Regions from separate parts of the Streptomyces sp. NPDC051173 genome, predicted to be linked through region 1. Evidence: predicted binding sites of a transcription regulator. Region 1 holds the regulator's gene; the other holds the start of a gene.
What was found. Region 1 encodes HrcA, which represses chaperone genes, less so after heat shock. Its sites were predicted from a motif close to TTNGCACTCNGNNNNNCNGAGTGCNAA; they were not measured.

Region 1 (5,044 bases):
CCAGCACCTAATCGACCACCGTCACAAAATCGATCAGCTCCTCCACCCGCCCCAGCAACTCCGGCTCCAGATCCCTGAAGCTGCGCACCGCCCCCAGAATCCGCTGCCAAGCGGCCCCCGTGTTCACCGGCCACCCCAGCGCCCGGCACACCCCCGACTTCCAGTCCTCCCCCCGAGGCACCCGCGGCCACCCGGCGATGCCCACGGAAGCCGGCTTCACGGCCTCCCACACGTCGATGTACGGATGGCCCACCACCAGGACGTTCTCGTCCGTGACGGATGCTGCGATCCGGGACTCCTTCGAGCCCGGCACCAAGTGGTCGACCAGGACCCCCAGCCGGGCGTCCGGCCCCGGTGCGAAGGACCGCACGATGGCCGGGAGGTCGTCGATGCCCTCCAGGTACTCCACCACCACGCCCTCGATCCGCAGGTCGTCGCCCCACACCCGCTCCACGAGCTCCGCGTCGTGGCGGCCCTCGACGTAGATGCGCCCGGCGCGGGCCACCCGCGCCCGCGCCCCCGGGACGGCGATCGAGCCGGAGGCCGTACGGGCCGGGCCCTGCGGCGCGTTCGCGGCCGCCGGGCGTACGAGCGTCACCACGCGCCCCTCCAGCAGGAACCCACGCGGCTCCATCGGGAAGACGCGGTGCTTGCCGAACCGGTCCTCCAGGGTGACCGTGAGCCCCTGCGCCGTCTTCTCGCAGCGGATCACCGCCCCGCAGAACCCGGTGGTGACCTCCTCGACCACGAGATCCGGCTCGGCGGCCACCTCGGGTGCGGGCTGCTGACGCTTCCACGGAGGGGTGAGATCAGGGCCGTAGTTTCTGCTGCGCATGCGCAGCATTGTGGATCAAGATCGAGAAGTCGCGACACACGTCATACGTCCCACACCTCACGACACGCCGAACCGCGCCGCCAACGCGTCCCGTTGCTCCCGCACGAACGCCGCGTCCACCACCGCGCCGTGCCCGGGGACGTACACCGCGTCCTCACCACCCAGCGCCAGCAGTCGGTCCAGCGCCGCCGGCCACTGCCCGGGGAGCGCGTCCGGGCCCGCCTGCGGGTCGCCCGACTCCTCGACCAGGTCACCGCAGAAGACGACCTCCGGCGCCCCGCCCGAGCCCGCCACCAGCACCGCCAGGTCGTGCGCCGTGTGACCGGGACCCACATTGGCCAGCAGCGCCTGCCGCCCGTCGCCGAGGTCGAGCGTGAGCTCGCCGGAGACCGGGTGGCGGGGCCGTACGAGCAGGTCCGCGGCCTCCGCCGCGGCCGTCGGGCCGACGCCGTGCCGTACGGCGTCCCGCGCCAGCTCCTCGCGCTCGCGGAGGAGGAGGTCGGCGAGCCCCACCGCCCCGTACACCTGCACCCCCGAGAACGCCGCCGTGCCGAAGACGTGGTCGAAGTGGGGGTGCGTCAGAGCGATGTGTGTCACGTCACGGCCGAAGAGCTCCCGCACCTCCCGCCGGACCTCCGCGCCCTCGCGTACCGTCGCCCCGGTGTCGACGAGCAGGACGGCCGCCGGGCCCGCGATCACCCCGATCGTGGCGTCCCACACGGGCATTCTGCGGCGCGCGACCCCTGGCGCGAGCCGTTCCCAACGGGCTGTCCCCTCATGGCTCTCCATACCCGGACGCTAGCCGGAGCGCGGTACGGTTGCCCGCTCGACGGGCGTGCGGCGGCGGTGTGTGCGGGCGCACGGCGGGACCGCCCTTGCCCTCGCCGCGGTGTACGGCCGTACACTGGCTGAAGGGATCTGGCACTCGTGACCATGGAGTGCCAGGGAAGGACCCCGTAAGACGGCTGGACTGGAGGTGCGCGGTGCTGAGCGAACGCAGGCTCGAAGTGTTGCGCGCCATCGTCCAGGACTATGTGGGCACCGAGGAGCCGGTCGGCTCCAAGGCCCTCACAGAGCGGCACCGCCTCGGCGTGTCCCCGGCGACCGTGCGCAACGACATGGCCGCGCTGGAGGACGAGGGCTTCATCGCCCAGCCGCACACGAGCGCCGGCCGCATCCCGACCGACAAGGGCTACCGCCTCTTCGTCGACAAGCTCGCGGGCGTCAAGCCCCTGTCGACGCCGGAGCGGCGCGCCATCCACAACTTCCTCGACGGCGCCGTCGACCTCGACGACGTCGTGGGCCGTACGGTACGGCTGCTCGCGCAGCTGACCCGGCAGGTCGCGGTGGTGCAGTATCCCTCGCTGACCCGCTCGACCGTGCGACACGTGGAGCTGCTCTCGCTGGCCCCCGCACGGGTGATGCTGGTGCTGATCACGGACACCGGCCGGGTCGAGCAGCGGATGGTCGACTGCCCGGCACCGATCGGCGAGACCTCGCTGGCGGACCTCCGCGCGCGGCTCAACAGCCGGGTCGTGGGCCGCCGGTTCGCGGATGTGCCGCAGCTCGTGCAGGACCTCACCGAGTCCTTCGAGCAGGAGGACCGAGGAACCGTTTCGACGGTCCTCGCGACCCTGCTGGAGACCCTGGTCGAGGAGACAGAGGAGCGGCTGATGATCGGCGGCACCGCCAATCTCACCCGCTTCGGGCACGACTTCCCGCTGATGATCCGGCCGGTGCTGGAGGCATTGGAGGAGCAGGTCGTGCTGCTCAAGCTGCTCGGCGAGGCCAAGGACTCGGGCATGACGGTGCGCATCGGTCATGAGAATGCTCACGAGGGCCTGAACTCCACATCCGTCGTCGCCGTCGGCTACGGTTCGGGCGACGAGGCAGTCGCCAAACTCGGCGTGGTCGGACCGACCCGCATGGACTACCCCGGAACGATGGGAGCGGTACGCGCAGTGGCACGTTACGTCGGACAGATCCTGGCGGAGTCGTAAGTGGCCACGGACTACTACGCGGTCCTGGGCGTACGGCGTGATGCCTCGCAGGACGAGATCAAGAAGGCATTCCGCCGCCTCGCCCGTGAGCTGCACCCGGATGTGAACCCGGACCCGAAGACGCAGGAGCGGTTCAAGGAGATCAACGCCGCTTACGAGGTGCTCTCGGACCCGCAGAAGAAGCAGGTCTACGACCTCGGCGGCGACCCGCTCTCCGCGAACGGCGGCGGGGGTGGCGCCGGCGGCTTCGGCGCGGGCTTCGGCAACTTCTCCGACATCATGGACGCCTTCTTCGGCCAGGCGTCGCAGCGCGGTCCGCGCTCGCGCACCCGCCGTGGCCAGGACGCCATGATCCGGCTCGAAGTCAGCCTCAGCGAGGCCGCGTTCGGCACCACCAAGGAGATCCAGGTCGACACCGCCGTCGTCTGCACCACGTGCAGCGGCGAGGGCGCGGCCCCCGGCACCTCCGCGCAGACCTGTGACATGTGCCGCGGCCGCGGTGAGGTCTCGCAGGTCACCCGGTCCTTCCTCGGCCAGGTCATGACCTCGCGGCCCTGCCCGCAGTGCCAGGGCTTCGGCACCGTGGTGCCGACCCCGTGCCCGGAGTGCGCCGGCGACGGCCGCGTCCGGTCGCGCCGCACCCTCACGGTCAAGATCCCGGCCGGTGTCGACAACGGCACCCGCATCCAGCTGGCGGGCGAGGGCGAGGTCGGCCCCGGCGGCGGCCCCGCCGGCGATCTCTACGTGGAGATCCACGAGACCGCGCACCCGACCTTCCAGCGGCGCGGCGACGACCTGCACTGCACGGTCACCATCCCGATGACGGCCGCGGCCCTCGGCACGAAGGTGCCGCTGGAGACCCTGGACGGTGTCGAGGAGATCGACATCCGCCCGGGCACGCAGTCCGGCCAGTCGATCCCGCTGCACCAGCGCGGTGTCACGCACCTGCGGGGCGGCGGCCGTGGTGACCTCGTGGTCCACGTCGAGGTGCTCACGCCCAGCAAGCTCGACCCCCAGCAGGAGGAGCTCCTCCGCCAGCTGGCGAAGCTGCGCGGCGAGGAGCGCCCGATGGGCGAGTTCAAGCCGGGTCAGCAGGGGCTGTTCTCGCGGTTGAAGGACGCGTTCAACGGGCGGTAGGCGCCGGGCCGGGGGTGCCGGGGGTCTGTCCCCCGGGTGGGCACGGTAAGCCGGGGCAGCAGGGGCTGTTCTCGCGGCTGAAGGACGCGTTCAACGGGCGGTAGGAACGTGGAGTGCGCACCGACGGGCTGGAGGAATCCAGCCCGTCCGGCGTTTGAGGACACCGCGCGTCAGCGCGGTCAGGGGTCCGGGGGCTCGCCCCCGGTTTCGGGAAGGGGCGGGGCTGGGGAAAACTCCCAGCAAGCCGCCTCACCACCTTGTGACACGATGTGTCCATGGCTTCTGACACCAGGGGTGACGACCTGCTCACCGGACTGCTCCAGCACCCCATCGTGCAAGCCCCCATGGCCGGCGGCGCCTCCGGCCCGCCGCTCGCCGCCGCCGTCTGCGAGGCCGGTGGTCTCGGATCGCTGGCAGCGGGCTACAAGACCCCGGCCGCGATGTACGAGGAGATCAAGCAGCTCCGCGCCTGCACGTCCGCGCCCTTCGGCGTGAACCTGTTCATGCCGCAGCCCCCCGTCGCCGACCCGGCCGCCGTCGAGGTGTACGCGGAGCAGCTCGCGGGCGAGGTCACGTGGTACGAGACGCCGCTCGGCGACTGGTGCCAGGGCAGCGACGACGCGTACGAGGCGAAGCTCGCGATCCTCCTCGACGACCCCGTTCCGCTGGTCTCCTTCACCTTCGGCTGCCCGTCCGCCGCCGCGCTGGAAGCGCTGGCCAAGGCCGGTACGGTCACCGTCGTCACCGTCACTTCCGCCGCCGAGGCGCGGGCCGCCGAGCTGGCCGGCGCGGACGCGGTGTGCGTCCAGGGCGTCGAGGCGGGCGGCCACCAGGGCACCCACCGCGACGACCCGCACCTGGACGGCGCGGGCGCCGGCGTCGGCCTGCTGGCGCTGCTGGCCGAGGTCCGCGAGGCCGTACGCATCCCCATGATCGCCGCGGGCGGGCTGATGCGCGGCGACCAGATAGCCGCCGTGCTCGCCGCGGGCGCCAGTGCCGCGCAGCTCGGCACCGCGTTCCTGGTGTGCCCCGAGTCGGGCGCGCACGCCGTGCACAAGCAGGCCCTGACCGA
Region 2 (5,044 bases), on a different contig from region 1:
TCGGTGGGCTTGCGCCGCTTCACGTAGAAATCGGGGATGAGCAATGAGCGGGTGCGCTCGCCTTTCAAGCCGAGACGGAACCCATTGCCGTACCCCGCTTGCCGGATGCCCGCCGAGCGCAACTGGTAGTAGAGCTCTGCCGCACTGTCGTTGTGGTTGTCGTCAGGCTGCGGTGGCACGACCACCATCCCCTCGATGTACTCGGGCCGAACAGGCACATCGCATGCCTTCTCGAACGCGGTCAACAGGTCGATGGGGTCCTGCGGCTCGTTCACCTGCTCGGTGACGGGATCGGCGGTCATCGCTGTCCTCCCTTGTCGCTGTTGCCAGGCTACGCCCGGACCGGATGCCCCAGCAGCATCGTCGGGGCCCCTGCCACGCGCGTAAGTACGATCACACAGGAGTTCACCCCTTCGAGTTTCAGCTTCTTGCGCAGCTCCTCCGGCTCCACCGCCGAGCCGCGCTTCTTGATGACCGCGACGCCGATCTCCCGTTCGCGCACCAGCTTCTTGAGGTGCTTGAGGTTGAAGGGGAGCACGTCGGTGATCTCGTACGGCGTCGCGTACGGCGTCGGGCGGAGTTCGTCGCTCGTCACGTACGCGATCGTCTCGTCGATCAGGCCGCCGGCGAGGTCCTCCGCGACCTCGGCGACGAGGTGGGCGCGGATGACGGCGCCGTCCGGTTCGTAGAGGTAGCGGCCGACCGGGCGGACCGCGGGGTCGGGGAGGCCCCGGCCGGTGAGGGTCGCGCCCGAGGGGAGGAGCGTCGCGCGGCGCGTGCCGGGCGCGGTGCCGAACCACAGCACCGCTTCCTTGACGTCACCCCCGTCCGAGATCCACTCGGCCTCCGCCTCGTCGGGGATCGCCTCGTGCGGGATGCCGGGCGCGATCTTCAGCGCGGCGCGCGGGGCCGCGAGGGCGGCCCCTACCGCCCAGGACAGCGGGGGCGAGTACGCCTCCGGGTCGAAGATCCGGCCGCGTCCGCCACGGCGGGCGGGGTCGACGAAGACGGCGTCGTACGCGGCGGTGTCGATCTCCGTGACGTCCGCGCAGCGCACCTCGATGAGCCCGGCCAGGCCGAGCGCCTCCGCGTTCGCGACCGCGACCGCGCAGGTCAGCGGGTCGCGGTCGACGGCGAGGACCCGTACGCCCGCGCGGGCCAGCGCGAGCGCGTCGCCGCCGATGCCGCAGCAGAGGTCGGCCACCGAGCGGACGCCGAGCGCGGCGAGGCGGGCGGCGCGGTATTCGGCGACGGTCTTCCGCGTCGACTGCTCGACGCCGTTGGGGGTGAAGAACATGCGGTACGCGTCCTCCGCCCCGAACTTCGCCACCGCCCGCTGCCGCAGCCGCGCCTGCCCGATCGCGGCGGAGACCAGCTCGGCGGGGTGCTCACGGCGCAGCCGGGTGGCCGTCGCCAGCTCCCGCGACGGGTCGTGGTCGCGCAGCTCGGCGAGGAGCAGGCGGCCTTCCTCGGTGAGGAGGGAGGCGAAGGCTTCGGTCGGGGGGTTCGGTGCGGACACATGGTCATTCTCGCCGACGGGCGGGGCCGCCCGTAAAAGCGCGGGCCCCGGTCGCCTCACCCGAACGAGTGAACAAGAATTGGAGGGGTGAGTCCTTCCATATCCGGCCCCCGGGCCGCCGCCATCGCCCTGCTGCTCGCCGGACTCGTCTCCGGGTGCTCCGGATCGTCCTCCGGGCCGGAGAAGACCGCGCCGTCGGCCACCGGCCGTACGGAAGCGCCCTCGGCCTCGCCCTCCGCCGACACCGGCGCGTACCGCCGCTGGGGGCTCGACGCGCCCCTCGCCGCGCCGCCCGCCGCGCCTGCGGTGAAGGTGACGGACGGCATGAAGCCGGGGGAGGAGCCCAAGATCGTGCGGCGGGTGGACACCAAGGACAAGGTCGTCTTCCTGACCTTCGACGACGGGGCGGAGAAGGACCCCGAGTTCGTGAAGATGACGAAGGACCTCAAGCTGCCCTACACGATGTTCCTGACGGACGACATCGCCCGCGCGGGCCGTGGCTACGGCTACTTCGAGCAGCTCAAGGACGGTGGCAACACCATCCAGAACCACACCATCTCGCACCCCAACCTGCGCACCCTCTCGCCCGACGCCCAGCGCCACGAGATATGCGGGCAGCAGGACCGGCTGGAGAAGCGGTTCGGGGCCAAGCCGCCGCTGTTCCGCCCGCCGTACGGCAATTACAACGACGCGACACTCACGGCGGCCGGGAGCTGCGGGGTGAAGGCGGTCGTGCTGTGGGAGGCGACGATGCAGATCAACGACATGCGGTACGCCGAGGGCGACAAGCTGCGGCCCGGCGACATTGTGCTCGCGCACTTCCGTGGGCCGCAGGAGCTCAAGGGCACGTCGATGACGAAGATGGTGACGAACATGCTGCGCAGCGTTCAGAAACAGGGCTATACGGTGGCTCGCTTGGACGACTACGTCTGAGGGGGCGCCTGCGGCGGGCTTGTTCTCCAGCCCCGCCCCTCCCCGAACTGGGGCACGCGCCCCAGACCCCCGGCTGCGGGTCCGTCGGCGCCTGCGGCGCTTTGTTCCCCTACCCCGCCCCTTCCCGAAACTGGGGCACGCGCCCCAGACCCCGAGCCGCGGGCCCGTCCGGGTAGCGCCCGCCGGGGTGGGGCGGGAGCCCGGTTCGCGGCTGCGGGTTGTCTGTGGCCGGTCGCGCAGTTCCCCGCGCCCCTGACGGGGCGCGACACCGTCGCCCCGATCGGGCAGGCGGAGGGGACAGGGGGGCGCCCACTTTCTCTCAGCCCGTCCGGCGCTTGAGGACGCCCGCCGCGCAGCGGTGGTGCGGACGACGATTACCCGCGGACGTACACGGGAAGATCCACCCCCGTCACGGCGCGCGCCGCACGGCGAATTGGCACTCCGCTTGACCGAGTGCTAACCGCGTCATAGTCTCGCTTCCGTTGGCACTCTCCACCCGGGAGTGCCAAACGCAGCGACGGGCAGATCCGGCACCCGCGACGACGGATCCGACCTGGTCGCCACCTCAGACAGTTAACCCCGTGAGATCTCCGAAGGGGGAGGTCGGATCGTGACGACCGCCAGCTCCAAGGTTGCCATCAAGCCGCTCGAGGACCGCATTGTGGTCCAGCCGCTCGACGCCGAGCAGACCACGGCCTCTGGCCTGGTCATCCCGGACACCGCGAAGGAGAAGCCCCAGGAGGGCGTCGTCCTCGCCGTGGGCCCGGGCCGCTTCGAGGAGGGCAACCGTCTTCCGCTCGACGTGACCGTCGGCGACGTCGTGCTCTACAGCAAGTACGGCGGCACCGAGGTGAAGTACAACGGCGAGGAGTACCTCGTCCTCTCGGCTCGCGACGTCCTCGCGATCGTCGAGAAGTAATTCACCCGAAGTTTTTGATCTGCGCCCCGTGCTCCCGCTCCTCACCGGCCGGGCGCCCGGGGCGCAGTTCGTTTGAGCGATAGCGGCCGCCGCTGCGCGGCCGAGGATCGCAACGAGAGGACTTGAAGCAACCATGGCGAAGATCCTGAAGTTCGACGAGGACGCCCGTCGCGCCCTCGAGCGCGGCGTCAACAAGCTGGCCGACACGGTCAAGGTGACGATCGGCCCCAAGGGCCGCAACGTCGTCATCGACAAGAAGTTCGGTGCGCCGACCATCACCAACGACGGTGTCACCATCGCGCGTGAGGTCGAGCTCGACGACCCCTACGAGAACCTGGGCGCCCAGCTCGTCAAGGAGGTGGCGACCAAGACCAACGACATCGCGGGTGACGGCACCACCACCGCGACCGTCCTGGCCCAGGCGCTGGTCCGCGAGGGTCTGCGCAACGTCGCCGCCGGTGCTTCCCCGGCCTCCCTGAAGAAGGGCATCGACGCCGCGGTCAAGGCCGTCTCCGACGAGCTGCTCGCGACCGCCCGTCCGATCGACGACAAGTCCGACATCGCCGCCGTGGCCGCGCTCTCCGCGCAGGACAAGCAGGTCGGCGAGCTCATCGCCGAGGCGATGGACAAGGTCGGCAAGGACGGTGTCATCACCGTCGAGGAGTCCAACACCTTCGGCCTGGAGCTGGACTTCACCGAGGGCATGGCCTTCGACAAGGGCTACCTCTCGCCCTACATGGTCAGCGACCAGGAGCGTATGGAGGCCGTCCTCGACGACCCGTACATCCTGATCCACCAGGGCAAGATCTCCTCGATCCAGGACCTGCTGCCGCTGCTGGAGAAGGTCATCCAGGCCGGCGCCAGCAAGCCGCTGCTGATCATCGCCGAGGACGTCGAGGGCGAGGCGCTCTCCACCCTCGTCGTCAACAAGATCCGTGGCACCTTCAACGCCGTCGCCGTCAAGGCGCCCGGCTTCGGTGACCGCCGCAAGGCGATGCTCGGCGACATGGCCACCCTCACCGGTGCCACCGTCATCGCCGAGGAGGTCGGCCTCAAGCTCGACCAGGCCGGCCTGGAGGTGCTGGGCACCGCCCGCCGCGTGACCGTCACCAAGGACGACACCACCGTCGTCGACGGTGGCGGCAGCTCCGAGGACGTCCTCGGCCGCGTCAACCAGATCAAGGCCGAGATCGAGTCCACGGACTCCGACTGGGACCGCGAGAAGCTCCAGGAGCGCCTCGCCAAGCTCGCCGGTGGCGTCTGCGTCATCCGCGTGGGCGCGGCCACCGAGGTCGAGCTCAAGGAGAAGAAGCACCGTCTGGAGGACGCCATCTCCGCGACCCGCGCCGCGGTCGAGGAGGGCATCGTCTCCGGTGGTGGCTCCGCGCTGGTCCACGCCGTCAAGGTCCTCGAGGGCAACCTCGGCAAGGTCGGCGACGAGGCCACCGGTGTCGCCGTGGTCCGCCGCGCCGCCGTCGAGCCGCTGCGCTGGATCGCCGAGAACGCCGGCCTGGAGGGCTACGTCATCACCTCCAAGGTCGCCGAGCTCGACAAGGGCCAGGGCTTCAACGCCGCGACCGGCGAGTACGGCGACCTGGTGAAGGCCGGCGTCATCGACCCGGTCAAGGTCACCCGCTCCGCGCTGGAGAACGCCGCGTCCATCGCGTCGCTGC

Region 2: the regulator HrcA is predicted to act here: its motif matches at 2,886-2,912, upstream of groES (co-chaperone GroES).

Annotation. Positions count from the first base shown of each region.
Region 1 covers NZ_JBFBBD010000064.1:25,003-30,046, forward strand. Annotated here, with positions in the region: gene AB0435_RS26575 (Uma2 family endonuclease) at 1-11, shown strand, start outside; gene AB0435_RS26580 (DUF3097 domain-containing protein) at 8-835, opposite strand; gene AB0435_RS26585 (MBL fold metallo-hydrolase) at 893-1,624, opposite strand; gene hrcA (heat-inducible transcriptional repressor HrcA) at 1,819-2,835, shown strand; gene dnaJ (molecular chaperone DnaJ) at 2,836-3,972, shown strand; gene AB0435_RS26600 (nitronate monooxygenase) at 4,248-5,044, shown strand, end outside.
Region 2 covers NZ_JBFBBD010000026.1:71,325-76,368, reverse strand. Annotated here, with positions in the region: gene AB0435_RS16595 (Uma2 family endonuclease) at 1-302, opposite strand, end outside; gene AB0435_RS16590 (class I SAM-dependent methyltransferase) at 332-1,519, opposite strand; gene AB0435_RS16585 (polysaccharide deacetylase family protein) at 1,607-2,452, shown strand; gene groES (co-chaperone GroES) at 3,063-3,371, shown strand; gene groL (chaperonin GroEL) at 3,505-5,044, shown strand, end outside.